One region of the Amycolatopsis sp. WAC 01375 genome, then DNA from elsewhere that is predicted to be linked to it. Evidence: riboswitches for the same ligand, from Rfam matches in the RefSeq annotation. Region 1 holds a riboswitch; each other region holds the start of a gene.
What was found. Region 1 has a riboswitch for S-adenosylmethionine ahead of thrC (threonine synthase). Riboswitches for the same ligand answer to the same signal wherever they lie in the genome.
Positions count from the first base shown of each region.

Region 2: linked by a shared signal. The riboswitch ahead of DL991_RS07940 (methionine ABC transporter ATP-binding protein) and the one ahead of thrC (threonine synthase) in region 1 are both predicted to bind S-adenosylmethionine.
Region 3: linked by a shared signal. The riboswitch ahead of DL991_RS34870 (aminotransferase class V-fold PLP-dependent enzyme) and the one ahead of thrC (threonine synthase) in region 1 are both predicted to bind S-adenosylmethionine.

Region 1 is NZ_QHHW01000032.1:95,299-102,987, forward strand. Features, by position in the region: gene DL991_RS20275 (class I SAM-dependent methyltransferase) at 1-92, shown strand, start outside; gene DL991_RS20280 (VOC family protein) at 89-463, opposite strand; gene DL991_RS20285 (EamA family transporter) at 487-1,365, opposite strand; gene rpsT (30S ribosomal protein S20) at 1,724-1,984, shown strand; gene holA (DNA polymerase III subunit delta) at 2,037-3,020, opposite strand; SAM riboswitch class I at 3,156-3,288, shown strand; gene thrC (threonine synthase) at 3,301-4,566, shown strand; gene DL991_RS20305 (ComEC/Rec2 family competence protein) at 4,760-7,165, opposite strand; gene DL991_RS20310 (ComEA family DNA-binding protein) at 7,162-7,689, opposite strand, start outside.
Region 2 is NZ_QHHW01000017.1:120,386-128,074, forward strand. Features, by position in the region: gene DL991_RS07930 (GNAT family N-acetyltransferase) at 133-717, opposite strand; gene rsmA (16S rRNA (adenine(1518)-N(6)/adenine(1519)-N(6))-dimethyltransferase RsmA) at 758-1,594, shown strand; SAM riboswitch class I at 1,842-1,932, shown strand; gene DL991_RS07940 (methionine ABC transporter ATP-binding protein) at 2,143-3,153, shown strand; gene DL991_RS07945 (4-(cytidine 5'-diphospho)-2-C-methyl-D-erythritol kinase) at 3,276-4,241, shown strand; gene DL991_RS07950 (ABC-F family ATP-binding cassette domain-containing protein) at 4,309-6,084, shown strand; gene DL991_RS07955 (fatty acyl-AMP ligase) at 6,136-7,689, shown strand, end outside.
Region 3 is NZ_QHHW01000053.1:86,242-93,930, reverse strand. Features, by position in the region: gene DL991_RS34890 (penicillin-binding transpeptidase domain-containing protein) at 4-1,608, shown strand; gene DL991_RS34885 (helix-turn-helix transcriptional regulator) at 1,652-2,335, shown strand; gene DL991_RS34880 (potassium/proton antiporter) at 2,447-3,925, shown strand; gene DL991_RS34875 (M23 family metallopeptidase) at 4,057-4,740, shown strand; SAM riboswitch class IV at 4,902-5,016, shown strand; gene DL991_RS34870 (aminotransferase class V-fold PLP-dependent enzyme) at 5,049-6,422, shown strand; gene DL991_RS34865 (hypothetical protein) at 6,442-7,038, shown strand; gene lspA (signal peptidase II) at 7,063-7,626, shown strand; gene DL991_RS34855 (RluA family pseudouridine synthase) at 7,623-7,689, shown strand, end outside.

The DNA.
Region 1 (7,689 bases):
GCTTCACCGACCTGCAGACCTGGACCTGGGACCCGCCGGGCTTCGGCGCCTCGCTCGCCGCTCAGCTGCGCGCGATCAAGCCGCGGTCCTAACGCGGGTCGGTGCGCAACGGATGCTCACGCGGCACCTCGACCAGCACGATCCTGGTGCCGTCCGGATCGGCGATCCACGCTTCGTCCAGCCCCCAGGGTTCACGACGCGCCCCGCGGACCGGTTCCAAGCCCTTCGCCGCGAGCTCCGCGAGCGCCGCGGACAGATCCCGGACCTGGAGCCACAAGGCGACGTCAGGGGTCGGGCCGGTCTCCCCGGTACCGACGATCTCGATCGACCCGTTCCCGGCGAAGAACACCGTCCCGCCGGGGAACTCCTTGTCGATCGCCAAGCCCAGGGTGTCCCGATAGAACGCCGTCGACACCTCGAGGTCCTTCGGGTGGATCAGCACCCTGCTGCTCAGCACGTCCATGACCCCATCCCTACCGGACGGGTTCAGGCCATCGCAATCGCGGTGATCCCGGCCAGCACCACCGCCGACCCGGCCAGCCTGCGGACGGCGTTCGCCTCCCCCAGTACCAGCCAGGCGGCGAGGCCGCCCAGGACGATGCTCAGTTCGCGCGCGGGTGCGATGAGGCTCACCGGAGCGATCTGGAGGGCGTAGAGGACCAGCAGGTAGGCGACCGGTGAGAGCAGGCCGACGATGAGGATTTCGCGCTTGTGCTCGCGCCACAGCCACGCGACCTCCTCGCGGTCCTTCAGCGCGTACGGCGCCATGAGCAGGCTCTGCACGATCGCACCGGTTCCGAAATAGATGATCGGCGGGACACCGAGGCCGGTGACCGAATGCGCGTCCCACAGTGTGTAGGCGGCGATCGTGACCCCGGTCAGCAGTCCGTAGGCCACGCCTTTGCGGCGAGCGACGCGATCGGCGGCGTCGGCATGCGCCGGTGCGCGTCCGGTACCGATGACCAGCACGCCGGCGATCACGAGGAACGCGCCGATCAGGCCGAGCACCCCTGGCCGCTCGCCGAGCAGCACGACGGCCGCGAGCACCGAGAGCAGCGGCCCGGTACCGCGGGCGACGGGATAGACGACGGACAGATCGCCGACGGCGTAACCCCGTTGGAGGACGATCCCGTAGGTGACGTGGAACACCGCCGTAACCACGGCCGCGAACAGCCAGGTCCACTGTGGACGTTGCGGCTCCACCGCCAGTGAGACCGCCATGACGGGTACGAGAAGGATCGCGGAGAGGCTGTAGTAGGCCCAGACGAACCGGGCTCCGCCACGGCGGATCCGCTTGGCTGCCAGATTCCAGCCCGCGTGGATGACTGCGGCGATGACGACCAAGGACAGAGCGGTGGCGTTCACGGCGGACCTTCCCGTTTTCCGCGCATGCGGAAAACACCGGTCCTCCAGGCTTTTGTCCCGTCAGATGAACGGCAGCGCTTCCGGCCCCGCCGATGGTGCCGCTCGGACCTGTCCCCTCTGCCCTGATTATGTGTTTCGCTGAACGGGCAGGCGGCGGAACCCTAGGCACTACGATCTTCACCGTACCGCAATCCCCCTCCCCAGGCGGCCGTGAGCGGCCCCGGGGCGGCTGTTAAGATTGCCTCTCACCGTCGTGTGGCATTCCGTCATGGAGGAAACCCGCGCCGCTCTCACGAGCATGCAGGGCCGGTCACAGCGCGGCGGCGAAACCACCGAGAGATTCAAGAGGAGCGCCCCCGTGGCCAACATCAAGTCGCAGATCAAGCGCATCACCACCAACGAGAAGGCGCGTCAGCGCAACCAGGCGATCCGGTCCTCGGTGAAGACCGCGATCCGCAAGTTCCGCGAGGCAGCCGACGCCGGCGACAAGGCCAAGGCCCTGGAGCTGCAGAAGGACGCGGCCAAGAAGATGGACAAGGCTGTGACCAAGGGCGTTCTCCACGCCAACCAGGCCGCCAACAAGAAGTCCGCGCTCGCGAAGCGCGCGAACTCTCTCTGATCGGCTTTCGAAGGGCCCCGGCGACTCACGTCGCCGGGGCCCTTCGCCATGTTCAGCGGCTTGTACCGTGGGCGTCGACGACCTCAAGCACGGCGCGTTCCAACGCGTACTCCGGGTTGGCCGCGACCCCCTTGACCTCGGCGTTGAGCCGGGCGACCACCCGCATCGCGGTGGCCAGACCGTCCTGACCCCAGCCTCGGGCCTGCCCCTGCGCCTTGCGCACCTTCCACGGCGGCATCCCCAGCTCGCCGGCCATCTGGTTCGGGTTCCCGCGACCGGCGCCGGACACCCGCGCGATCGTCCGGACCGCGTCGGCGAGAGCGTCGGCGACCAGCACGTGCGGCACGCCCAGTTGCATCGCCCAGCGCAGCGATTCGAGCGCCGCGGCCTTGTCACCGGCGACGGCCTTTTCGGCGACGGCGAATCCGTTCACGTCCGCGCGGCCCCGGTGGTAGCGGCGGACCGCCTGCTCGTCGACCGTTCCGCCCGCGTCCGCGACGAGCTGGGTCGCGGCCGACGACAACTCACGCAGATCCGAGCCGACCGCGTCGATCAGCGCGAGCACGGCCGCACCGTCGATCTTCCCGCCGACCCGGCGGACCTCGTTGCGGACAAAGGATTCCCGCTCAGCGGCCTTGGTCAGTTTCGGGCATTCGACGACCTCCGCCCCTGCCTTCTTCAAGGCGGCGGGGAGCGCCTTCGCGGCCTTGCTCCGACCGCCTCCGCTGTGCACGACGACGAGCACGATGCCGTCGGCGGGCGCCTTGACGTAGGCCATCACCCCGTCGGCGAGCTCCTGCGAAATGTCCTGCGCCGATTCGAGGACGATCACCCTGCCTTCCGCGAACAGCGAGGGGCTGACCATCTCCGCGAGCGCCGGGACTGTGAGGTCCGACACCCGGATCCGGGTGAGATCCGCCGTCGGATCGGCGGCTTTGGCCGCATCCGAAGCGCCGCGGACCGCGCGTTCGATCAGCAGCTCTTCCTCACCGAGAACCAGGACCAGCGGCGATGGGGCGGAAGCTTGCGTCGTCACGGTGACGATCCTGCCACTCGTCCTCTCGTGTGCTTTGTCCGGTGATGTGTTCCGGGCACGGTGGCCCCACCTGAGGCTCATGTCGTACGGTGTTGGCGAGGCGACGCGATGACACGCGTGCCGACAATCGAATACCGCTCATCCAGAGGGGCAGAGGGAACGGCCCGACGAAGCCCCGGCAACCGGCGTCAGCCTGTCATTCCGCGATCGCGGGATAGCTGACGAACACGGTGCCAATTCCGGCCCGCCACGGCGGGGCAGATGAGGAAAGGACCTCGCGATGACCGCAACCCTCGGCACGACCTCCACCACCAAGACCCCGGATCTCGGACCGGCCGTCGAACTGGTGTCGAAGGAAGAGGGACACCGGCAGCCGCTCGCCCCCGAATTCGTTTCCGCCGAGGACTTCTCGCCGCTCGAAGTCGCCTACGACTTCGGCCGCGTGCGCCGCGAGGACATCGAAGCCGGACCGAAGAACATCTGGCGCTACAAGAAACTCCTTCCCGTTCCGTCGAACGTCGAAGAAATCCCCAACACCGAACCCGGCGCCACCCGGCTCATCCAGGCCGACAGGCTCGCGAAAGCCTTGGGCGTCAAGAAGGTCTGGGTCAAGGACGACACCGGCAACCCCACGCACTCGTTCAAGGACCGTGTGGTCGCCGTCGCGCTGGCCGCCGCCCGCGAATTCGGCTTCGACGTGCTCGCCTGTCCGTCGACCGGCAACCTGGCCAACGCCGTCGCCGCCGCGGCGGCCCGCGCCGGCTGGCGGTCGGTCGTGCTGATCCCGAAGACCCTCGAGCGCGCGAAGATCCTCACCACCGCCGTGTACGACGGCGACCTGATCGCGGTCGACGGCAACTACGACGACGTGAACCGGCTCGCCACCCAGCTCGCCGCCGAGCAGGAGAGCTGGGCGTTCGTCAACGTGAACGTCCGGCCCTACTACTCCGAAGGCTCCAAGACGCTGGCCTTCGAGGTCGCCGAACAGCTCGGCTGGCGGCTCCCCTCCCAGATCGTGGTCCCGATCGCCTCCGGTTCCCAGCTCACCAAGGTGGACAAGGGTTTCCGCGAGTTCGGGCAGCTCGGTCTCGTCGACGAGACGCCGTACAAGGTGTTCGGCGCGCAGGCCACCGGCTGCTCCCCCGTCTCGGCGGCCTTCCGTGCGGGCCACGACGTCGTCCAGCCGGTCAAGCCGGACACGATCGCCCGGTCGCTCGCGATCGGCAACCCGGCCGACGGCCCCTACGTCCTCGACGTGGTCAACCGCACCGGCGGCGCGATCGAAGACGTCACCGACGAAGAGGTCGTCGAGGGCATCCGGCTGCTCGCCCGCACCGAGGGCGTCTTCACCGAGACCGCCGGTGGGGTCACCGTCGCGACGGCCAAGAAGCTCATCGAGACCGGCAAGCTCAACCCGGACGAGGAGATCGTCCTGCTGATCACCGGTGACGGCCTGAAGACCCTCGATGCCGTCGAGGGCAAGATCGGCCCGAAGGCCACCGTCAGCGCCTCAGCCGACGCGGTCCGCGAAGCACTCGGCATCTGAGACCTGTTGGCGGAGCTGAGGACGGGTTCGCCAACAGGACATAACGCGTGAACCCGCCCTGGTCGAAGGCCCGCTATCGCGGTGGCAGGACGCCCTGACCGCCCATAAGGACGTGTTCAACCAGATCGCGTCCTGTCGACGTCGATCGCGGCGCGGATTCACCGACAGGCACTGAGTTCCCGCCCGGCCCGCCTCAAGAACGAGGCGGGCCGCGGGGCTCACCCCGGCGCAGCAAGGCAAGTCCCCGCGCGTCGGCGACGACCGCGGTGTCGCCGTCAGTGTCCGTTCTGGCGATCGACGCGCCGACCGTGGCCAGATTGTCCAAAGTGGACTTGTTCGGATGGCCGTAGGTGTTTCCGGCCCCGACACTCACCAACGCCACCCTCGGTGCGACGGCGTTGAGGAAATCCGGTGCCGTGTAACGGCTTCCGTGATGCGGGACTTTCAGGATCTCGGCTTGCAGATCGGCACCCTCGGCCATCAGGTCGGCCTGCGCGGCGAGCTCGACGTCGCCCGTCAGCAGAAGCCTGCCCGCCGGGGTCCCGGCGCGCAGGACGACCGAACCGTTGTTGATCACCGTGCCGTCCTGTTCGAGGACCGAACGCCGGGTGACATACCGCGGCCCCAGTACGTCGAGCGACAGCCCCGGCCAGTCCAGCCGCTGCCCGATCCCCAGCTCCAGCAAGGGAATCCCGCGGCGTGCGGTCTCGTCCGCGACCTGTTGCCACGCCCAGGCGGGAGCCCGGCCCGGGCCGACGGCGACCGCACCGACCGACCGGCCCTCGAAGACGGATTCGAGGCCGCCGATGTGGTCGGCGTGCAGATGACTCAACACGATCAACGGAACACGATCCACGCCGAGCCTGCGCAGGCATTCGTCGACCGGTCCCGGTTCCGGCCCGGTGTCGACCAGGACCGCTCTGCCTGGCTCGCCCGTGGCGAGGGCTACGGCATCCCCCTGTCCGACGTCGCAGGCGACGGCGCTCCACGACGCCGGTGGCCAGGCCGGTGCCAGCACCCGCACCGGTACGAAGACGAGCAGACCGGCGGCCAGCGCAACCGCCAGCAAGATCCTGGCGTGGCGCAGCCGGACGACGACGAGCACCACGACGAGCAGGCCGGCCGCCAGCAGCCCACCCCACCAGCCATCCGGCCAGTCCACGACCGCACCCGGCGCCCGGGCGCCGTGGCGGGCCACGGTGATGAGCCAGCTCGCCTCGGGTTCGGTCAGGCGGACCAGCAGCCTGCCCGCCGACGGCCACCACGGTCCGACGACGGTGGCGAGCACGCCGAACACGGTGGCCGGGGCGACCACCGGCGCGGCGAGCACGTTGGTCACCACCGAGACGAGACTGACCGATCCCGCCATGCCCGCGATGACCGGCGTCGTCACCACGAACGCGGCCAGCGGGATGGTCAGCCCCTCGGCGTAGCCTGCCGGAACTCCGCGTCCGACCAGCCACTCGGCCCACCGCGGTGCCAGCAGGACGAGCCCGGCCGTGGCCAGCACCGAAAGCGCGAACCCGAAGTCCGCGGCCATGGCCGGATCGGCCACGACGAGCCCGGCGACCGCGAACGCCAGCGCGGGCAGCGCCGAACCCCGGCGCCCCAAGGCCAGCGCCAGCAGCCCGACCGCCCCCATCACCCCGGCGCGGAGCACGCTGGGCGCGGGCCCGGCGAGGACCACGAACCCGGCGAGCCCCGCGGCGGCCGCGGCGGCGGACGTCCGCGGCCCGACCCGGAGCACCCTCAGCAGGAGAAGGATCGAGCCACAGACGATCGCCATGTTCCCACCGCTCACGGCCATCAGGTGGGACATGCCGGAGTCCGTGAACTCGCGTTCGACCCTCGGGGACAACGTGCTCGTGTCCCCCACGACCAGTCCGGGCACCAGACCGGCCTGCTCCTCCGGGAGGACGGCGCACAATTCCCGGAGCCCGGTGCGCAGCGATTCCGCGGCTCGCTGCCACCAGGGCGCCGGTCCGAGGGCCGACGGCGGACCTCGCACCGAGAGGACCGCGACCGTGAGCTCGGCCCCCTTCGCCGGTGCGAGCCGCCCGGAAGCGGTGACCTGCTGCCCGGGCAGCAGGTCCGTCCACCCCTCGGCGGGAGCGAGCAGGAGGATCCGGCCGGCCGAATCCACCACCCGCTCACCCGTCACCACGGTGTCCACCGTCGCGGCGATGACCACCAGGCGGGTGCCTGCCCGGCGATCGGCGTATCCGGCACCGCGGACCGGACGTGGCCGCTCGGTGACCACCACCCTCGTGGTGACTTCGCTCCCCCGTGCGGCGGCGGCACGGAGGTCGTCGTGCTCGGCGGCCCGGATCCGCAGCGCCACCGGACCGGCGGTGAGCACGCCGAGGACCGCGAGCGCGCCGAGGCCCACCACCCACCGGGACGCCGTCCGGCGGGCACGGACACCGGCGGTGATCGCGAGCACCACGGCGGCCGCACCGCAGAGCATCGTGATCCACCAGCCGCCCAGCAGCCCGGAAAGAGTGCCGAGCCAGGCCGTCGCCGCGGCCGGTACCAGCCGCAGGTCCTGCCCTCGCCACGACGCGGTGTCCACTTCGGACGGATCGGCGGACGGGTTCATCCGACGGACACCAATTCCCGGACCTTCTTGAATTTAGATTCGCCGATCCCTTCTACTTCACGGAGTTGCTCGACACTGGTGAACCCGCCATGCCCGGACCGCCAGTCGACGATGCGCTTCGCCATCACCTCGCCGACCCCGGGCAGGGTGTCGAGTTGCTCGGCCGTGGCCATGTTCAGGTCGAGCTTCCCCACCGGTGCCGCCGTTCCGGCCGCGGCCGGAACGGGGACGCCGACGGCCACCTGCTCGCCATCGGTGAGCCGCCTGGCCAGGTTCACCCCGGTCAGATCCGTTCCGGGCTGTGGCCCACCGGCCGCCGTGAGGGCATCGGCGACCCGTGCGCCCGGAGGGATCGTGACCAGGCCGGGTTTGAGCACCCGGCCGACGACGCTGACCACCAGAGGCGCCTTGGCCGCCGCGGCGGCGGGGGCGTCTCCGGCGGCCTTCGCCGACGGCAGGGGCGGCGCGGTCTCCGCCCCTGGCCGGTGTCCGAACAAGGCGATCGCGCCGGTCACGATCACGGC
Region 2 (7,689 bases), on a different contig from region 1:
AGGCAGATTCGAACTAATGCACGGTATCGATCGGGTGGATGATCATTACCCTCCGGGGGCGCCGACCTGCGCGTATCACCCTGGAGTGGGATGGGTGTCAGTTCGAAACGCCACAAGGATGATGGGAGCGGATCACGTCGGACCCCTGCCTGAGGGGGTGAGCTGTTCCCACTCCTCGCGGAGCACCCCGTAGACGACGGCGTCGTGCACGCCGCCGGACCAGCGTCGAGCGCGCCGGAACCGGCCTTCTTCGACGAAACCCAGCCGTCGTCCGACGGCGATCATTCCCGGGTTCCCCGAGAACGTCGCGAAGTCCAGGCGCAGCGTGTCGGTGCGGGAGAACAGGTAAGTCGTCCACAGGCGCAAGGCTTCGGTGCCGAATCCGCCGCCCCAGTACCGCTCGTCGTAGATGACCAGCCCCATCCGCCGCCAGTCGGTCTGCCTGCTTTCCCAGTACCAGCTGACCCTGCCGATCAACCTGCCATCGCTCAGGTCGCACACGGCGAGGCTGGCGCGGGGATCGGGCCGTTCGGCGTTGGTGGTCGTGAGTTCGCTCGCCGTGGATGCGACAGCAGCTGCGGTCGGGGTGCCGAAGTAGGGCCCGTTGGTCGTGTGCCAAGGCCGCGCGGGATCGAGCAGGTCTTCGAGCGATCGGAGATCGGATGGCCGCCAGTCGCGCAGCCGGACTTTCTCACCTTCGAGTACGACGTCGTCCACCGGCCAATCGTGGCTTGCCGAGGCTGACTACGATTGTCGGGTGACTGAACTGCTCGGCCCTGCGGAGATCAGGGCGCTTGCGGCCGAGCTGGACGTACGTCCGACCAAGAAGCTCGGCCAGAACTTCGTGCACGATCCCAACACCGTGCGCCGCATCGTCGATCTTTCCGGGATCGGCGAAGGTGACGTCGTGCTGGAAGTCGGGCCGGGTCTCGGCTCGTTGACCCTCGGACTGCTCGCGACCGGTGCCGAGGTCGTCGCGGTCGAGATCGATCCCGTGCTGGCGAAGCGGCTGCCGGACACGGTGGCCGAACGAGGCGGGGCCGAAAGGCTGAAGGTCGTCGGTGCGGACGCTTTGCGGATCACGGCGGGCGACCTGCCAACGCAGCCGACCGCGCTCGTCGCGAATCTGCCGTACAACGTCGCGGTTCCCGTCGTGCTTCACCTGCTCGCCGAGCTGCCGTCGCTCACCAGCGGCCTCGTGATGGTCCAGACCGAGGTCGCGGATCGGATGGCGGCAGGCCCGGGGAGCCGGACTTACGGCGTGCCCAGCGTCAAGCTCGCTTGGTACGGGAAGACGCGCAAGGTCGCCGCGGTGCCCCGCGCGGTGTTCTGGCCGGTTCCGAATGTGGACTCCGCACTGGTCGCTTTCGAGCGGGGCGAAGTGGTGTCGTCCGTTGACCGGGAGCGGCTGTTCGCGGTGGTGGACGCCGCCTTCTCTCAACGGCGGAAGACTTTGCGTGCCGCGTTGGCGTCATGGGCCGGTTCCGCCGAACGCGCGGGGGAGCTGCTCGAAAAGGCGGGGATCGACCCCAAGACCCGCGGTGAGCAGCTGGATGTGCACGAGTTCGCTCGGATCGCCGCGGCGGCCGTCTGACCGACCGTGGAAGATGTGACCGGCACCGCGCCGACGCGAGTTGGTCAAGGTCAGCACGAGTGCGTAAGCCCTCTTCTGGATCTGCCCGAGTCCGGCACGTCTTAGCAGGCAGCGTCCCTGCCGAGGTCCAAGAGCACCTGTCGCTGTCTCAAAGTATGGGCAGCGAATCCTGTATGATGGACGCGACCAGACGTGTGATCTGCGCCTACGCGCTTGCTTTCATCCAGTGGGATCGGTTTTACTCAGTGAACCATCCCGAGCGACTGAGAGACCTGGCTCGCCGAAGTCGCAGCAACCACCCTCCACAGGGCAGGTGCTACAGCCAGGACCGATGGAGGCTGTGCCTAATGAACAGGGTCACCCACCCGCTCCTGCTGACCAGGCGACGCGTTGTCGATGAAGGTCGCCGCACGGTAAGTGCGTGTCGACGCTCCACCGTTACTGCCTGAGTTCTTTCCCTTATCTCTGAATCCGTCCGTTCCGGACGGTTACTCGGTGACGGTCGGCGCGCTCGAAAGATGCAGCGCCCCATGTGCATGGAGCCCTTCGTGATCACTGTCGAAAACCTGTCCAAATCCTTTCCCCTCAACGGAAATCCGGTCGTTGCCCTGCGCGATGTGAGCGTGGACATCCAAGCGGGCTCGCTATTCGGAGTCGTGGGTCCGGCCGGCTCCGGCAAGTCGACCCTCGCTCGTTGCATCGGCCTGCAGGAGCGCCCCGACCGCGGCGTCGTCCGGCTCGACGGCCTCAACACCGGAACCCTCGACGGACGGCGTCTTCGCGAGATCCGCCGCCAGGTCGGTGTCGTGAGCACCAAACCGGAATTGCTCGCCGAGCGCACCATCGCCGGCAACATCGCTTCGCCGCTCGAACAGCTCGGCCTCGACGGTCCGCAGCGCCGCAACCGGGTCGGCAACCTGCTCGACCTGGTCGGGCTCACCCCCCGGGCGGGGCAGCGGCCGGGCGACCTGACCGAGGGGCAGCTGCGCCGGGTGGCCATCGCCAAGGCTCTCGCCGCCGGGCCGTCCGTGCTCTTGGCCGACGACCCGACCGCGGGCGTGCAGCCCGAGGAGTCCGGCGCGGTCCTGACCGTGCTCGACCGGGCGCGTGCCGAGCTCGGAGTCACCGTGCTGCTCACCACTCCCGACGCCGGCGTGGTTCGCCGTGTCTGCGACGACGTCGCGGTCCTGGAGGCCGGGGCGATCATCGAACGGGGAACCGTGCTCGACCTGGTCTCCGACCCGAACAGCCGGACCGCGCAGGCGCTGCTTCCCGCGATCGAGACCGGGCGGGCACAGGCCTCGAAGTACGACCGCGCGGTGGACGTCGTGCTCGTCGGCTTCGCTTCGGTTGGTGCGCTGCTCCCGGAAGCCGCCGGTCGCTTCGACGTCGAACTCGCCACGATCGGCGGCGGTCTGACCCGGATCGGTGACACGCCGGTCGGCCGGTTCCGCCTCGGTGTGCGCGGTGAGCGCGCGGACGCCGCGCTCGCCTGGATCGCCGAACGCGGCGGCCACGTGACCCACCCGGTCCGCGGACCGCAGGGCGTCGCCGCCTGATTACTCCGCGAACGGGCCGTCCAGGACGAAAGCTGTCCGGGCGGCCCGTTTCGTGTCTGACTCGTCCCGTTCTCTTTTCTCCTGGTGACAGCACAAGTGGAGCGGCCACGTAGTCTTGACTGGTGCTCGCCGTCGTACCGCCTCCAGTGACCGTCAGGGTCCCCGCCAAGGTCAACCTGCACCTGTCGGTCGGTGACGTACGCCCGGATGGCTACCACGAGCTGGTGACCGTGTTCCAGGCGCTTTCCCTGACCGACGAGGTGACCGTCGCGGTCACAGAAGACCCCGGTGTCGAGGTTTACGGCGAAGGCGAAGGTGCCGTGCCGACAGGGGCCAACAACCTCGCCTGGAAGGCGGCGCAGGCACTGGCGGCCCACGTCGGCAAGGCGGACGGCGAGTCCAAGATCCGAGTGGTGCTGCGTAAAGGCATCCCGGTAGCGGGCGGGATGGCCGGTGGCAGCGCCGACGCGGCCGCGACCCTGGTGGGCCTCGCGTCGCTTTGGAAGCTCGACATTTCCCGAGACGAGCTGGCCGGTATCGCCGCGAAGCTCGGCAGCGATGTTCCTTTCGCGCTCTACGGCGGAACCGCGTTGGGTACCGGCCGGGGCGAGCAGCTGGTGCCGGTCTTGTCGAGGCACACGTTCCACTGGGTTCTGGCGTTCGACCAGCGTGGACTTTCGACTCCGCGGGTGTTCGGCGAGCTGGACAGGTTGCGTGAAGAAGGCAGCCCGCCTCGGATCGGTTCGCACACTCCGGTGGTCGAGGCGCTGGCGTCCGGTGATCCGCGGCAGCTGGCGTTGCTTCTCGGCAATGACCTGCAAGCGGCCGCTGTCTCGTTGCGTCCGGGACTGCGGCGCACGTTGCGGGCCGGGGTCAACGCCGGTGCGCTTGCCGGCACCGTGTCCGGATCCGGGCCGACCTGTGCCTTTCTGTGCGCGGACGCGCAGTCGGCCGTCGAGGTCGCCGCGGAGTTGTCCGGTGCGGGGGTCTGTCGCACGGTTCGTGTCGCGCACGGGCCGGTCCCCGGAGCCCGGCTGGTCGGCGGGGATGACGCGCCGCGACCGTCGCCGCCTCGGGTGCACGCATGAGGGTGTCCGAAATGGACACCGACTAATTCGTTGTGTTGCAAGCTTTTTGGAAAGGATCGGCTGAGGCATGGCCAACTTGGTCAACCTGGAGTCGGTGAGCAAGTCCTTCGGGGTGCGCCCGCTGCTCGACAGTGTTTCGCTCGGTGTGGCGGAGGGGCAGCGTATCGGCGTCGTCGGTCTCAACGGGGGCGGGAAGACGACGCTGCTGGAGGTCCTCGCGGGGATCGCCGAGCCGGATACGGGACGTGTCAGTCAAGTCCGGGGCTTGCGGATGGCCGTGGTCACCCAGCGGACCGAACTTCCCGACGGCAGCACGGTCGGAGATGTCGTTCTGGAGCGCTACGGCGCTGAGCACGAGTGGGCCGCTGACGCGCGAGTCAGGTCCATTATGGATGGTCTGGGAATCACCGCTCTCGGAATCGAGAAGGCGACGGCGAACCTGTCCGGTGGCGAACGGCGCCGCGTCGCGTTGGCGGCGGCCCTCACCGGTGAACTGGACCTCGTCGTGCTCGACGAGCCCACCAACCATCTCGACGTCGAAGGTGTGCGCTGGCTCGCGGATCACCTGCTCAACCGCAGGATCGCGGTCGTGGTCGTTACCCACGACCGGTGGTTCCTCGACACGGTCGCGAGTGTGACCTGGGAGGTCGCCAACGGTCGCGTCGAGCAGTACGAAGGCGGATACGCGGACTGGATCTTCGCGCGGGCCGAGCGGGCGAGGCTGGCGGCGACGGCCGAGGAAAAGCGGCAGAACCTGGCGCGTAAGGAGCTCGCATGGCTGCGTCGCGGCCCGCAGGCCAGGACGTCGAAGCCGCGTTACCGCGTCGAGGCGGCGGAAGCCTTGATCTCCGATGTGCCGGAGCCGCGGGATTCGGTCGAACTTCAGACTTTCGCCCGGCGTCGGCTGGGGAAGACCGTGCTGGAGATCGAGGACGCCACGTTGACCGTCGGCGGCGACCGCACCTTGCTCGATCACGTCACGTGGCGGATCGGGCCCGGCGACCGGATCGGCCTGGTCGGCGTCAACGGGTCCGGCAAGACCACACTGCTCAAGCTGCTCGGCGGCGACACCGAGCCTGAGACCGGACGGCGCATCCAGGGCAAGACGGTCAGCCTCGCGCACCTGCGGCAGGAGCTCGACGATCTGCCGGGTGATCTGCGCGTGCTGCAGGCGATCGAAGAGGTGTCGGGGCGGGTCGTGTTCGGCAAGCAGGAACTCACCGCTTCGCAGCTGGCCGAAAAGCTGGGGTTCCCCGCGTCGAGGCAGTGGACTCCGGTCGAAGACCTTTCCGGTGGTGAACGGCGACGCCTCCAGCTGTGCCGGCTGCTGATGGCCGAGCCCAACGTGCTGCTGCTCGACGAACCGACGAACGATCTCGATATCGACACTCTGCAGCAGCTGGAAGACCTGCTCGATTCGTGGCCGGGCAGCCTCGTCGTCGTTTCGCACGACCGGTACCTGGTTGAACGCGTCTGCGACACGATCGTCGCCCTGTTCGGGGACGGGCAGGTGACGCATCTGCCTGGCGGGATCGAGGAGTACCTGGACCGGCGCGCCAAGAGTCTCGAGAAGGCCGGTGCCGACCGGAAGCAGGGCAACGGGCAGGTTTCCGGTCCCAAGAAGAGCGCCGCGGAACAGCGGGCGGCGCAGAAGGAACTGTCCCGCCTCGAGCGCAAGCTCGACCAGCTGCACGCGAAGGAAGAAAAGCTGCATGCGGCACTCCTCGGGGCGGCCACCGACCCGACGAAGCTCATCGAGCTGAACACCGAACTGAAAGCCGTCGAAACGGAGAAAGAGGAGGTCGAAGCCCAGTGGCTGGAGACCTCCGAAGACGCGGAGTGAGTTCACTCGACGGCGCGCGCGTCTTTCGGCGCGGACAGTAGTGTGACGCGCATGAGTCGGTTCGTGGACACGCTCGTCGCCACCGCGGCGGGGCGAGGTCAGCAGCGGGGAATGGTCACCGGGGAGCCCAAGGAGCCGGTTCGGCGTACGTGGGCCGAGATTCACGAGCAAGCCAAGCGGGTCGCCGGCGGTCTGGTGACTGCCGGGCTCGAGCCCGGCAAAGCGGTGGCGGTCCTGGCGGCGGCACCGTCGTTGATCGCGCCGACGGTTCAGGCGGTATGGCTCGCCGGTGGCAGCGTGACGATGCTTCACCAGCCCACGCAGCGCACCGACCTCGCCGAATGGGCCGAGGACACGGTTCGTGTGCTGCGGATGATCGGCTCCGGCCTGGTGCTGCTCGGTGAGCCGTTCGACCAGCTGGCGCCGGTGCTCACCGAGCACGGCATCGCCTTCCAGGTCATCACCGAGCTGCTCGAGGCCGAACCGCTGGCGGAGCCCGTGCCGACGGCCGAATCGGACACTGCGCTGTTGCAGCTGACCAGTGGGTCGACGGCCGACCCGAAGGCCGTTCGGATCACCTACGGAAACCTGTACTCGAACGTCAAGGCGATGGTCGAACGCGCCGAGTTCGATTTCGACGTCGATGTGATGGTCTCGTGGCTGCCCACGTTCCACGACATGGGGATGGTCGGCTTCCTGACGGTCCCGATGACGTTCGGCGTCGAGCTCGTCAAGATCACGCCGCTCGAGTTCCTTTCGGGACCGTTGATCTGGCCGCAGCTGATCAGCAAGTACAGCGGCACGACCACGGCCGCGCCGAACTTCGCCTACGCGATCGTGGGCAGGCGCATGGCCCGTGTCGAGGACGACAACGCTTACGACCTTTCGAAGCTGCGGATCGCGCTGAACGGCGCCGAGCCGATCGACGAGACGGCCGTCCAGACATTCGTCGAGGCAGGGTCCCGGTTCAAGATGCCCGCCGAATGCGTTTTCCCGGCGTACGGCATGGCGGAGGCGACCCTCGCGGTTTCGTTCGCGCCGTTGTTCACCGGTTTGACACTGGACGTCATCGAGGCCGACGCGCTTGAGGCGGACAACCGCGCGGTGCCGGTCCCCGAAGGCGACCCGCGGCGCGGGACCGATGAGGTCCGGTCCTTCGCGGTGCTCGGGCCGCCGCTCGACGGGCTCGAAGCCGAGATCGTCGACGCCAAGGGCACCGTGCTCGGCGAGCGTGAGGTCGGGGAGATCCGGCTGCGCGGCGAGGCCGTGACGCCGGGCTACCTGACGATGGAAGGCCCGCTCGCGACACAGGACGAGAACGGCTGGCTGCTCACCGGCGACCTCGGTTACCTGGTCGACGGCATGATCGTGATCTGCGGCCGTCGCAAGGACGTCATCATCATGGGCGGCCGGAACCTGTACCCGACCGACATCGAACGGGCGGCGACCTCGGTCGAGGGGGTCCGGGCGGGGAACGCCGTGGCCGTGCGGATCGACGCCGGCAGCCGTCGGGAACGGTTCGCCGTCGTTGTCGAATCGAAACTCGCAGGGGACCCGGAGACAGAGAAGGCGCTGGCGAAGGAGGTCGCGGCAAAGGTGCGCGGC
Region 3 (7,689 bases), on a different contig from region 1:
TCCATGAGTCCTGCCCGGAAAAGAGGGATCCTGATCGGCGCCGTGCTGGCGGTCGTCGCCATCGTGGTGGCCGCGGTGGTGTTGCTGGTCAAGGAGGATCAGGCGCCCGCGGCCGACGGGGGACCAGGCGAGCCGGCCGCGAACGTGCAGGAGAGCCCGGCGCAGGTCGCCGCCCGGTTCCTGCGGCTGTTCGACCTCGGTGACCTGAGCACGGCCCCGGTCGACGATCCGGCGGCGGCCACGGCCGCGCTGACGGGGACGCGCAACACGCTCAACGGGGCGTCCGTCAAGACGTCACTCGGCGAGGTCCCGACGACGCCGGGCGAGGCGACCTCGACGTCGGCCACCTTCCACGCCGCGTGGACCTTCGCGGGCAACAGTGTCTGGAAGTACGAAGGCAAGCTGGACCTGGTGCGCAACGGCGGGAAATGGGTGGTCCGCTGGGCGATGTCGGCGATTCACCCGAAGCTCGAAGCCGGGCAGCGGCTTTCCGTCGCTCCGGTTTCGGCCAAACCGGTCGTGGCCGACCGGGACGGCAAGGCCCTCGTCGGCGGTGACTCGGCCGGTGTCGCACCGATCCTGCAGGGGGCGCTGTCCAAGGTCGCCTCCGAGCAGAACGGCGGCACCGGGACTCCGGCCACCGTCACGGTGTCGCGCGTCGACGCCTCCGGCAAACCGGTCGAAACGCTCTTCGGACAGGCTGCCGAGACCGAAAAACCGCTGGTCTCGACGTTGAGCGTGGCGTCACAGGCCGCCGCGCAGAAAGCCGTCGACGGCTTCGGCGGATCGGCGATCATCGTCGCGATGAAGACCTCGGGCGAACTGCTGGCGATCGCGCAGAACGCCGCCGCCGGGAACCAGCCGAAGGCGCTCAGCGGTCTCTACGCGCCGGGTTCGGCCTTCAAGATCGCCACGGCGGCCGCGGCGTTGCAGCAGGGCGGGGTTTCCGCCGACTCGCCGGTGGCCTGCCCGGGCAGCGAGCAGATCGGCACCCGCACGCTCAAGAACGACAACGGGTTCGACCTGGGGACGGTGTCGCTGAAGACGGCGTTCGCCGCGTCGTGCAACACGACCTTCGGGCGGCTCGCCGGGCAACTGCCCGCGGACGGCCTCGCGAAGGCCGCGAGCCAGTTCGGCCTCAACGCCGACTTCGAGATCCCGGGGCTGGCCACCGAGACCGGCAAGGTGGAGTCGTCGGGTAGCGGCGACGAGCAGGTCGAGGCCGGGATCGGTCAGGGAAGGGTGCAGGTCAGCCCGCTGGGCGCGGCGCTGATGGCCGCGACGGTCGCCACGGGGAAACCGGTGGTGCCGAAGCTGTGGCAGGGGCTGGAGACCAAGGTCAACGCCGGTTACCAGGCTCCGTCCGCCGGGGTGTTGAACCAGGTCCGCGCGATGATGCGCGAGGTCTGCACGACAGGGACCGCGAAGGCGCTGAAGGGCAGCGGAGCAGTCTTCGGCAAGACGGGGACGGCGCAGTTCGGTTCGGGTGCCGACGCCAACGGCTGGTTCGTCGGCTACCGCGGGGACGTCGCCTTCGCCGTCATGCTCGAGGGTGCCAACGACTCCAAGCCCGCGGTGCAGCTGGCGGCGAAGTTCCTGGCCGGCTGACGGTTCGGCGCTCGCCGAAGCGTCGGTCTTCTACGGTGAACGCATGGAAACGATCGCACTGGCCGAGGTCGCGGCCGTGCTCGCCGATCCGAGTCGCGCGTCGATGTGCCTCGCGCTGCTCGACGGGCGCGCCTGGACGGTGACGGAGCTGGCAGGCGCGGCCGAGGTGGCCGCGTCGACGGCGAGCGAGCACGTGACGAAGCTGACCGAGGCCGGGTTCGTCGTGCGGGTGAAACAGGGACGGCACAGTTACGTCCGGATAGCCGACCCCCGGGTGGCGGAGCTGATCGAGCATCTGGCGCAGCATGCCGAGCACCGCCCGGTGAAGGGATTGCGTTCGTCGGTGCGGGTGAAACGGCTGGAGTTCGCCCGGACCTGCTACGACCACCTCGCCGGGAGGGTCGGCGTCGCGCTGCGGGACGGGATGCTCGCCGGCGGGCTGATCGACGAGGCCGACGGCCTGACGCTGACCGGTCGCGGACGCGAGGTGCTCGGCGGGCTCGGGGTGGAGATCGCCGACGGCCGCCGCCCGATACTGCGCGACTGTCTGGATTGGACGGTCCGGCGTGATCATTTGGCGGGCCGGGCCCCCGCGGCGCTACTGTCTCACGCAGTGAGTGCCGGCTGGTTGTCCCGTGAGGGCAACCGCGCGGTGAAAGTCCTGCCCGCGGCGGAGAAACCGTTCGCGGACCTCGGTGTCGACCTGGTGGCCCTGCGCAGTCCCTAGTGGACAGTCTGTAACACAGGCTATCCGGACGCTTTCCGGCCGGTACACGAACGAGTGACGACCACCGCCTCACTATTCTGGAGCCCTCACGGCGGCCGGACGGGAGGCGACATGGAGCAGCTCCCGCTCATTCTCGGTACCGGTGGTGCGGTGCTCCTCGTCGCCGTGATCGCCGTCCGGGTGTCGATCCGGGTCGGCCTTCCCTCGCTGCTGCTGTACCTGGGGATGGGGGTCCTGCTCGGCGAAGCCGGGTTCGGCATCCAGTACGACAACCCCGAGCTCACCCAGTCACTCGGCCTCGCCGCGCTGGTGATGATCCTTTCCGAGGGTGGCCTCACCACCCGCTGGACGGCCGTGAAACCGTCGCTGGGCATCGGAATCGCACTGTCCACAGTGGCCGTCGTGGTGAGTATCGCGGTCACCGGCGCGGCCCTGCACTGGTTGCTGGGCCTGGACTGGCGGATGGCGTTGCTGTGGGGCGCGGTGCTGGCCTCGACCGACGCCGCCGCGGTCTTCTCCGTGCTGAGATCGGCGGGGATCGGCAAACGGCTGGTCGGCGCGCTGGAGATCGAGTCGGGGATCAACGACGCCCCGGCCTACATCGCCGTCGTCGTGCTGGCCGAGGGCGCGACCGTCGACTGGTCGCTGCCGCTGCTGGTGGTCTACGAACTGGCCGCCGGCCTGGTGATCGGCCTCGCGTTCGGCTGGGGTGGGGCGTTCGCGCTGCGCCGGGCGGCGCTTCCCGCCACCGGTCTGTACCCGTTGGCCACGGTCGCGGTCTGCGTCGTGGCGTACTCGAGCGGTCAGCTCGCCCACGCGTCGGGCCTGCTCGCCACCTACGTCGCGGCACTGGTGCTGGGGAACTCGAAGCTGCCGCACCGGTCGGACACGCTGTCCTTCGCCGAGGGGCTCGGCTGGCTCGCGCAGATCGGGCTGTTCGTGCTGCTCGGCCTGTTCGCCTCGCCGAGCAGGATCCTCGAAAGCCTGGTCCAGGGCCTGGTCGCGGGCGCGGTCGTGTTGTTGCTCGCCCGTCCGTTGTCGGTGGTGCTCTCGGCGCTGCCGTTCAAGATCCCTTGGCGAGAACAGGTGTTCCTGTCCTGGGCGGGCTTGCGCGGGGCGGTCCCGATCGTGCTCGCGCTGATCCCCCTGTCGTCGGGGGTGCCCGGCGCGCAGGAGCTGGTCGACGCGGTGTTCGTGCTGGTCATCGTGCTGACGCTGCTCCAGGGCGCGACGCTGACCCCGCTCGCGCGCGTGCTCGGACTCGCCCAGCACACCGAAGCGCACGAGATCGACGTCGACTCCGCCCCGCTCGACGAGATGGGCGCGGAACTCCTGCAGGTCCGGATCAACGCCGGATCCAAGATGCACGGCGTCTACCTGGCCGAACTACGGCTGCCCATCGGGGCGACGATCAGCCTCCTCGTCCGTGACGGCACCGGCTTCACGCCCAACAAGAACACCCGGCTCCAGGAACGGGATCAGTTACTCGTCGTGACCACCGCCGAAGTCCGTGACGCGGCCGAGCGGCGCCTGCGGGCCGTCGACCGCGCCGGACGCCTCGCCAGGTGGAAGGGCGAATCCGGCCAGTAGGTCACGGCCCGGCACCAGCTGTTCGTCGGTTGATCTCAGATAATTCTTCCCTTGCGTCCTCCTTTTGGATTACTTTCCCGGCAATCGACTCCATCGAATGGGTGAGTGTCGCGGGGTAAGGAGTACGCAAGGTGACGAAACTTCCTGTGCGGTTCGCCGGTCTGGGGGTCGCCGCGGCACTCGCCGGGGTGGTTCTCACCGCCCCGGTGGCGACAGCGGCCGGCGCGTTTCCCGTGTTCGGGCTGCCCTTCGAAACAGGCCAGTCGGTCTACTCGGCGGGGATCCACTCGGACAACGGGACCTCCGGCGTGAAGAACGCCATCGACTTCAGCCCCGGCGACCGGACCGTTCGCGCCCCGCTGGCGGGCACGGTCCGGATCCAGCACTGCGACGGCGGCGACTGGGTGACCGTCGACCACGACGGCGGCTGGCGGACCGGGTACTACCACCTGGAAGGCATCGCGGTCACCGACGGCCAGAAGGTCGCCCCTGGCGACGCACTCGGCCGGACCGGTAACGCGCTGCCCTGCGGTGGCAGCAGCACCGGCGCCCACGTGCACTTCACCCTGTGGACGCTGCCCGCGGCCGCCGCGCAGGGCGGCGACTCGCGCGACTTCGGCGTCGGCGCGGGCAACTGGAACGGCATGTCCTACGACGAGGTCTCCACCAAGGTCGCGGCGGCCTACGGCGAGGCCGTCGACGGCAAGACCTTCGGCGGCTGGCAGTTCACCGCGGGCACCGATCAGTACTCGGGGACCGCGACCTCGGTGTCCTCCCGCGCGATCGTCCCGCTGCCCGGCCGATTCCGCGCCTGACCTGCCGCAATTCGGCACCTGATTGCGCTGGTCCAGGCCGCGAACCAGCGCAATCAGGTGCCGAATTGCGGGTTTCCTCGCTTGCGGAGCACGTGAGCGGCGTCTCAAGATGCGGACGAGGGGTGGCTCGATCGCCTGCCCGTCCGCTAACTTCGTCCGTAGGTCACGAGTGTCAGCGTCAAGCCCCGGCTAGCTGACCGGCAACCCTCCTTCCGCGGTGGGGTGCCCCGGGTGAGGACCTGGCTCGTCGCGTGGTGCGACGGGCAAGCGCGGGATCCTCGTCGGGTCCCCTGGCCCGGAGGATGACGATGACTCTCGCTATCGAACGCACCAACACCCCCGCCGCTGTCGCGGAAACCGTTGCCACACACGAAATCCCGACGGTCGCGTGCGCCGATCTGCGGGTCCCGCTGGTGACCGGCGGCGGCAGTGACCATATCGGATACGCCAACCTCGACCACGCGGCGAGCGCCCCCTGCCTGGACAAGGTGCGTGCCGCCGTCGACGAATTCCTGCCCTGGTACGCCAGCGTGCATCGCGGCGCCGGGTTCGCTTCGCAGATCTCCACCAAGCTTTACGAGCGCACGCGCGGAATCCTGCGGGACTTCGTCGACGCGCGGTCGACCGACGCCGTCGTGTTCACCCGCAATACCACCGATTCCTTCAACCTTCTCGCGCGCAGCCTGCCGAAGCACACGTCGGTCGTCGTGTTCGACACCGATCACCACGCCGCGCTGCTGCCGTGGCGGGGCCCGAACGTCCGCCGGATCCAGACCCCTCGCACCCGTCTCGCCGCGGTGTCCGCTGTGGACGAAGCACTCGCGGACTGCCCACAGGGGCCGCGGCTGGTGGTCATCACCGGCGCGTCCAACGTGACCGGGGAACTGTTGCCGGTCAAGGAGATCGCCGCGGTCGCGCGGCGGCACGGCGCCCGGATCGCGCTCGACGCGGCGCAGCTCGCCCCGCATCGGAAGATCTCGGTGCGTGAACTGGACGTCGACTACGTCGCGCTGTCTGGCCACAAGCTGTACGCGCCTTTCGGTGCCGGAGCGCTGATCGGCCGCGCCGACTGGCTGCGCGCCGCCCAGCCGTACCTCGCCGGTGGCGGTGCGACGAAGCTCGTCAACCGTGACTCCGAAAACCTCGGCGTGGTCTGGAATTCCGGCCCCGAGCGGCACGAAGCCGGTTCTCCCAACACCGTCGGCGTCTACGCGCTCGGTGTCGCCTGCGAGACACTGGCCGGGAACTGGGACGCGATCGTCGCCCACGAGGACGAACTGCTGGCGCGGCTGCGTCGCGGTCTCGCCGCGGTTCCCGGATTCGCCGAACTGCGGCTGTTCGACGCGCCGGTCGACAGGGTCGGCACGCTCAGCTTCGTCGTCGACGGGTTCGACCCGGGCTGGCTCGCTGCGGTCCTTTCGGCGGAGTACGGCATCGGCGTGCGGGACGGCGCGTTCTGCGCGCACATCGCCACCAAACGGCTGATCTCCGCCGCCGGTTCGACCGGGCAGCAGGCCGTCCGGGTCAGCCTCGGCCTCGGCAGCACCACCGAACACGTCGACCGGCTCGTGCTGGCACTGCGCCAGATCGTCGCCCGCGGCGCCCGCTGGCAGTACGAGAAGCCCGAGGGCCGCTGGGTGCCGGAGAACGATCCGCGGGAACTGCCCCCGTTCTGCGCCTGACCCACTAGCCTCACCCCGCATGGGGAACGAGCGACCACGTTATTGGTTTCCGCTGGCGTTGCTGGGATTCGCCCAGCTGGCGGTGGTGGCCCTGTCCGTCGGCGCGCGCCGGTCCGAGGGATGGTTCGCCTACGCGCCGTACGCGAACGGCGGCATGTTCGGATCCGTCCACGGCGGGGAGACGAGCCGTGAGGCCCTGACCGCGGTTTCGGTCGTCGGCATGGGCAGGATGGACAACTGGCTGTTCGCCGTCCTCGCGGTCTACCTCGGCACGGTGCTGTTCTACGCGTTCCGGGCGAAGACCGTTCGGTGGTGGAAGGTCGCCGGGATCGCGCTCGGCGGGCTGGTCGCCATCGTGCTGGCGGATCTGGTCGGCTACTGGGAACTCGACATGGACGGCGACGCGCGGAGCGCGGTTCTGCTGACGCTCGGCCTGGTCGGGCTCGCCTGGCTGGAGCGCAGCGTGCTGGTGCTCGTCGTGGCCGCGGCGTTCGTGCTCTGCGCGGTCGTGCTCGCGCGAGGGCAGCTCGCGTTGGTGCTGTCGTCGCTGGTCGCGCTCGCCGGCGCGTTCGCGGCCCTGCTGAGCAGGCCGAAGACAGCCGCCGAGGAGGCCTGAGCGGGCTCAGTGGACAATGGGAGAGTGAGTACAGAGCCCGAAACCGCGCCACCGTCGCCGCCGCTGCCCAAGAAGCGCGTCGCTGTGGTGTTCGCCGTCGCCGCGGTGCTGTGGGGGATCGACCTCCTCACCAAGCAGATCGCCGTGTCCACGCTCGAGGGCAAGCAGCCGGTCGAGTTCCTCGGCGGGCTGGTGTACTTCCAGCTGGTACGCAACCCCGGCGCCGCCTTCTCGATGGCGACCGGGCTCACCTGGGTGCTCGCGCTGGTCGCGATCGCCGTCGTGATCGCCATCGTCTGGCTGTCCCGGCGGCTGCGCTCGGTGGGCTGGGCGATCGGTCTCGGCCTGGTACTGGCCGGTGCGCTCGGCAACCTCACCGACCGGATCTTCCGCGCGCCGGGCCCGCTGCAGGGACACGTGGTCGACATGATCTCCGCGTTCGCGCCGAACGGGCAGGGCTGGGCGATCTTCAACGTCGCCGACTCCGCGATCTGTGTCGGCGGCGTGCTCATCGTGATCCTTTCCTTGCTGGGCAAGGACTACGACGGAACATCCACAAAAGACAAGAAGAAAGCGGCGAGCGAATGAGCGCGCGGATGTTGCCCGTTCCCGATGGGCTCGACGGCATGCGCGTCGACGCGGGGCTGGCGA